One region of the Halobacillus sp. ABA4_118 genome, then DNA from elsewhere that is predicted to be linked to it. Evidence: riboswitches for the same ligand, from Rfam matches in the RefSeq annotation. Region 1 holds a riboswitch; the other holds the start of a gene.
The links. A riboswitch is a leader RNA that binds a small molecule or an ion and turns the genes downstream of it on or off. The one in region 1 is predicted to bind cyclic di-GMP.
Positions count from the first base shown of each region.

Region 2: it holds a riboswitch for cyclic di-GMP, as region 1 does, so the genes downstream of both, sda (sporulation histidine kinase inhibitor Sda) here and ACXAGL_RS10735 (glycoside hydrolase family 191 protein) in region 1, are expected to answer to the same signal.

Region 1 is NZ_JBSWWS010000001.1:2,166,517-2,169,727, forward strand. It holds gene ACXAGL_RS10725 (tetratricopeptide repeat protein) at 1-29, opposite strand, end outside; gene ACXAGL_RS10730 (GAF domain-containing protein) at 22-1,257, opposite strand; cyclic di-GMP riboswitch class I at 1,327-1,413, shown strand; gene ACXAGL_RS10735 (glycoside hydrolase family 191 protein) at 1,449-2,291, shown strand; gene galE (UDP-glucose 4-epimerase GalE) at 2,469-3,211, shown strand, end outside.
Region 2 is NZ_JBSWWS010000001.1:2,757,000-2,760,210, reverse strand. It holds gene ACXAGL_RS13885 (GGDEF domain-containing protein) at 96-1,187, opposite strand; cyclic di-GMP riboswitch class II at 1,449-1,532, shown strand; gene sda (sporulation histidine kinase inhibitor Sda) at 1,543-1,764, shown strand; gene ACXAGL_RS13875 (Lrp/AsnC family transcriptional regulator) at 1,751-2,158, opposite strand; gene ACXAGL_RS13870 (MBL fold metallo-hydrolase) at 2,278-3,027, shown strand; gene ACXAGL_RS13865 (hydantoinase/carbamoylase family amidase) at 3,182-3,211, shown strand, end outside.

The sequences.
Region 1 (3,211 bases):
AGCCAGTAGGGTTCCTGGAAATTAACCAATGTAAATCCCGCCTTTTGTATCGAGTGCTTTGTAAATCCGCTCTTCGACGATGGATGCATTCTCGGAGCTCGTACCTGGAAGCAGGAAGTGGAAATGCTGCTCCGTCTGGTCGTAGCCCATAATGTCCAATTCTCTCAAGTAGGCACGCAGGATGATTTCTGCTTCCACGACCGACATTTCCCTGTAAGGGCTGACATCGATGGAAACGACACTATAAGGAACCCCGTATTTCTCCGCTCGTTTTTCCTGAAGCTGAACAAGTTCGTCAAAAGCTTCCTTATCATAAATACTTGTGCCTGGATACATCTTCTGCTCTTCTTCTTTACGAAGATACTCTCCAGCTCTTTCGATCCGGTTGGCCATCCAGTCGAGCACGAGAGAGAGGATTTGAACTTCATATTTTGTCAGTTTGGCAAAATCAAGTTGATCAATCACGAGGATTTCCCGTACGTCCTGATTGTAGACGATCGGTCCGATCAGCACTGGAGCATCGGCTTCATCATCAACCGTCTTTAAAGTAATGGTTTTGTTCTTCAGCCCCCGTGAGAAAATCGAGGCCGCATCATCAATGAAAATCGTCTGCGGAAGTCGTTCGGTATTTCCTTTTCGAACGCGGAGGCGCAGCGATTTCTTAGAAGAGTCGACATGATAGACAGCTAAGTCTTCCGCTTCAAACAGGTCTCCGATAATCGTAACGGCCTCGTTTCGGACAAGTTCTGGAGAAGGCTGATCAAGCGTCTTTCCGACTTCGTAAATCCTGGAAAGGGTGTACTCGGAATCAAGGACCTTTGCCTGCATGACCCGTTGAGACCGCTCCAGAGCAGTTAAGGATGTTTTTAGTTCCTCATTTTCATCCTTAGTTTCCTTCAGCACATACTGCTGACTTTCATATCTTTCCCGGAAGGACGTGCTGTACAGCCCTGTAATGACGCCGGTCAGGAGTAGGAAGAGGAGAGATAAATAATTGGCGGGATCATAGAATAAGAGAAACAAGTCCCCGTCCCGCTGATACATGTCATACACATGATAGAATAATGCAGCAAAAAAGCTCAAAAGAGCAAAATTCAGACCGTATCTGAGGGAAAACAATAGGACAGCAAAGAAGACAGGGTTCAGCGTCCATTCCAGCATGTTCCATTCCAACGTCTGATCAAGGAATCCCAATACAAAAAATACGAGGATCAGTTCAATAAACTTCCGGATAAAACTGGATTGTTGATAGAACATCCAATCACCTCCATGTGGATTTAAAATACTTTAACATGTTAAACCTGTGGTATAATGTGGATAAAATTAAATAGAGAAAGGCAAACTTATCGAAAGATAAGGGCGCAAAGACATGGGTCGTAGTTCCTCACAGGAGCCGATTGCCAGTCTGCAATGCCACAGCCGCTCTCTGAATAATCAGGAGGCGTATTATGGGTATACTCACAAAAATGAAACAGAGTTTTCTTGTTGTTTTAGCCGCTGGTCTTGTACTTTCCCCTCTATCTACTTCTGCACAATCTTCTCATCCACTTTCCAATGTGCAGTCCTATAAAATTTATTATGATTCTCCGACCGAAGCAGTCTTGAATAAGATGCAGGCGTATGATGCTGTCATGATTGAACCGGTGTTCTATACTAAAAGCCAGATTGAAACGATTCAGCAGTCCGGGACATTGGTGTATGGGTATATCAACACCATGGAAGCTGATAACTGGAATACGGCGTTGATCAGTCAGCTTGAAGAGTCCGACTTTTTCCACCGGGACGGTGAGCGTGTCTATTATCCGGAATGGGATTCTTATCTGACCGATATCACCTCTGATCATTATCAGCAGGTGCTGCTGGCTGAGATTGAGAAGCAGGTGGCTGATAAGGGTTTGGACGGTGTCTTTTTAGATACTGTCGGCAATATCGATAACGAACACTGCGGATCCGATGTACTGGATGACCAGCGTGCGGGCATGGCCGTCTTCCTGCAGGAAATCCGGCGTCAGTACCCTTCCTTGTCCCTTATTCAAAACTGGGGGTTCGGCACGTTGTCGACCACAACGTATCCTTATGTAGACGGCATTATGTGGGAGAATTACAATTACTCCTCGGTTGCGAAAGATCAATGGTCCCTGGACCGCATGCAGGATTTGAAGCAGCTTCGTCAGGAAACAGGTTTGGAAATACTGACCGTCTCCTTCTCTCAGAAGTCGAAAAGTCAGAGGCTGGCAGAAAGTCACGGGTTCATCCATTATCATGAATCCAGCCATTATAATGCTTGGTAATTATTATACAAAAATTTTCTTGAAAAATGGGCTGAATGGCGTAAAAATGTCGAAAAATGAACAGATCGAGGACTTTTATAAGGGAGCCTAAAGGAGGGCTCCTTTCCTTTTATAGTAGACATATCCTTAATTTTCCTGTACATTCCAAGGTAAGAGATTGATAGAGGAGGAGAGGCAATGATCTTAGTTACAGGCGGGGCCGGATACATAGGCAGCCACATCTGTCTTGAATTATTGGAGAGGGACCATGAGGTTATCGTTCTGGACAACTTATCGAACAGCCACCCCGAATCCCTGCTGCGTGTGCAGGAACTGACAGGGAAGACGTTGACGTTTGTAGAAGGGGATCTGCGGGATCAGGACCTTTTACGAGAGGTTTTCAATGACTTCGATATTACAGCTGTCATTCATCTGGCAGGACTGAAGGCGGTCGGTGAATCGGTTTCTATGCCGCTGACGTACTATCATAACAACATTACGGGGACGTTGATGCTGTGTGAAGTGATGAAGGAATTTGATGTTAAACAGCTGATCTTTTCGTCATCCGCCACCGTGTATGGCACCCCTGACTCTCTTCCTCTTACGGAGAGTGCATCGGTCGGGGCCACAAATCCTTATGGCCGTACGAAGCTGATGCTTGAGGAAATTCTTCAGGATTTATATGTCTCTGATGAATCGTGGAGTATATCTGTTCTCCGCTACTTTAATCCGATCGGGTCGCACCCGAGTGGCCGCATAGGTGAGGATCCTTCAGGGATTCCGAACAACCTGATGCCTTATATTACAAAGGTGGCTGTCGGTCATTTCCCTGAATTGAAGGTGTTTGGTGACGATTACCCGACGGTTGACGGGACAGGAGTAAGAGATTACATTCACGTCGTGGACCTTGCGAGAGGACACGTGCATGCGTTGGAAAAGAC
Region 2 (3,211 bases), 590 kb from region 1:
GAATGTGACCCTTTACATGACAAATGGTCAACTCTAACAGGTTGACACAGGCTTTTTCTACAGCCAAAGGATGCCTGACTCACAGGCATCCTTTTTCATGCAGATATGACTTTATTTCTCCCCGAGTGTTTCGCCTCATATAACGACTCATCCGCTTTTTCCAATAGTTCCTTCGCTGTCGACACATGGTCAGGATATGTACTCACCCCAATAGAGACCGTAATGGAAATCTTTTCTCCATCAGGCAGGAGAAACGCTTGATGTTCCACCGTCCGCCGAATTTTCTCTGCTTTCGCCCTGCCGGCTTCGTTGCTGCAGTCCAAAAGGATAACGGTGAACTCTTCTCCACCGTTTCTGGATACGATATCAAAGGATCGGGTTATTTCATTCAAGGTGCTCCCGAGCTGGCGCAGCACTTCATCACCCGCCGCGTGCCCATAGGTGTCGTTCACGCGCTTAAAGAAATCAATGTCGATGGCAAGCAGGGTCAACGCTTCCTCTTTTTCCACGGCGTTCCTCACACTATCGTTCCAGAGGCGGTCAAACTCCCTTACATTATATAATCCCGTCAAATAATCGACGGATGACTGCTCTTCATACGTTTTAAAAAGATAATGAGACCTCCGCAGGTAATGGACGAGGTAGGAAGCCAGCATCCCACCGATAAATGAAATCAGCCAGTAGATGGGAATGAGAAACTGCAGTGTGCCCCAGTCTCTGACCACCAAGGAAATGACAATCGAAAAGACGATGTTCGACCAGAGCAGCATTTGAAAGGAGGATTTGAGCGGACTCTCCCTGTGATGAAGCTTCCGGTACAGCCACATATAACCGATGAACAAGAAAATCATTAAGATGACAGCGGCCATTGAAGAAAGATTGACCCCGTATAACAAACGTCCGGAAGCAATAATGACAGCACTCAACAAAGCCGGGCGGATGCCTATGTATAAAATCAGAAGGATGACCGGGAGGTGACGAAGATCGATAATCGTCTGCTCAGTCACTTGTATGGAAAAGTACATCAGCAGCATGCCAAGCAATCCGCCTGCCACCCCGTCGATCCACTGACTGTTCTGTTTTGAAACCGCAGGCAGCAGCTTCGTCCATCGAAACTGCAGATACATAAAAACGAGGGCAATGACGATGCAGATATTAATAAAAAATTCCTGAATGATCACAAACACTCTTATCCCTCTTTTCCTTTTTGCATCCCTTTGTTCTATTATCGACATTTCCTAACAGATTTGTCTATGAAAATTGTCACCCCTATGTAAAAGAAGATGTACAAAACATGTACAAACCTGTACATTATGGTCTTTCTTCCTATTACAAAATCAGTCATTTTGTGGTAATAATAGAGTATAAACAACGACGATTATAAGAAACAGATTCTGCGGTTCAGGTCGTTTCCTTTTGTGAAAGGAAGGGTATACGTATCAAAATAAAATAAACGAGACACGATGAACTGTGATTTCTAATGTGGGCACTTGAATCACAGGGAGTGAGTAGTGCAACCGGCTCCGCTCAGGAGGCATAACCATGAGTAAAACACCCCCGCGTCCTATGGAAAGCAGCGACGATAACAAAAACCACTTCGTTCACCTGAACGCTTCGTCGATCAAGACCTTGTCGGACCCCCTTCTCCTTCTGACCTACCGTCAGGCTGCTGAGATGGGACTGGATCAAGACTTCCTTTCCCTTATCTGCAGGGAGTTGAAAGACAGGGGATTCTCCATTGAATGCTCCTCTAGCTACGGATGACAATGGATAATTTATAGCTCACCCGTTGATTGAGTTCTACCAGCCATTCATCCAGGACCTCATTGGAAGGAAAACGGCATTCCAATAAATAGCACCCCTCCCCGCTGATTTTATAATTATTCCTTACGAATGATGGATGGTTCTCGAGAAATGTAAAATAAGGCTGATGATTCAGGCTGTCTGTGTAGATATTCAAAAAGCAGTGGACAGGATAGCCCATCTTCTTTTCGTTCACGCGGACGGTATAGGATTCAATCAGCCCTTCGTCTTCTAATTTCAAGACTCTTGATGCTGCGGCCTGTCCTGTGAGATGGACATGTGCGCCCAGCTCCTTCATCGTCATCCGGCCATCTTTCTTCAGCTCTTCTATAATTTTCTCATCCGTTTTGTCCATGACTTCTGCCTTCCTTTCATATTTCAACTCTTTTCAGCCAAACACTTGATTAATATGGTGTACTCCTATTTCCCTTCATAGTACGCTATTGTCAACAGAGATAAAAGGAGGAAGCCTTTATGAAAATCAAGCTGATTCGAAATGCAACATTACTGGTGAGCTATGGAGGAAAAACCTTTTTAATCGATCCATTCCTTTCCTCACAGGGAGCCATGCCGGCTTTCCCGGATACGCCCCATCAGGATTTAAGGAACCCGACCGCCCCCCTGCCTGTCGATGCCCAAAGTCTGACCGATGTGGACGCTGTCTTCATCACTCATCTTCATCCTGATCATTTTGATGAGGAAGCAAAGGACGTTCTCCCCAAGCAAACGCCCCTGTTCGCTCAAAATGAAGAAGATGTGAGTGCGGTGCAGGACGCCGGATTCACCCACGTCCACTCCTTCCAAAATGGCGTGGATATGGAAGGGATCCGCATTACCCGTACCCCGGGACGGCACGGGTCGGAAGAAATGACAGCTATGACAGGAAAGGTGTCCGGTCTCCTTTTTGAAGCAGAAGGTGAAAAAAGTCTTTATATTGCCGGGGACACGGTCTGGTATGAAGAAGTCGAACAGACGCTGTCCTCCCGCCGTCCTGATGTGATCGTCGTGAACGCGGGTGCCGCTCAATTTTTAGAGGGCGGGCCGATAACGATGACGAAAGAAGATGTCACAGCTGCCGCCCAGGCGGCACCGGAGTCTGAGATTCTCGCTGTGCACATGGAATCCCTGAACCACTGCCTGTTAACGAGAGAAGAGTTGAAGTCTTATACGAGCGGTTATCCGTCTATTCACATCCCTGAGGATGGCGAGACGCTCACCTTTTGATCCTTTCCCCTCCGGACCTGCCGGAGGGTTTTTTTATGCCTGACAAAAAGAACAGCCACAACTTCCACCATTATCCAACATCGTTTTACGTTATGTTAATTGTCAGACAATTCAGATGTTGATATAGTGATAAAAACAAAGGAGGCGATGATTGTTGCAGATCAATCAGGACAGGTATAAAGAC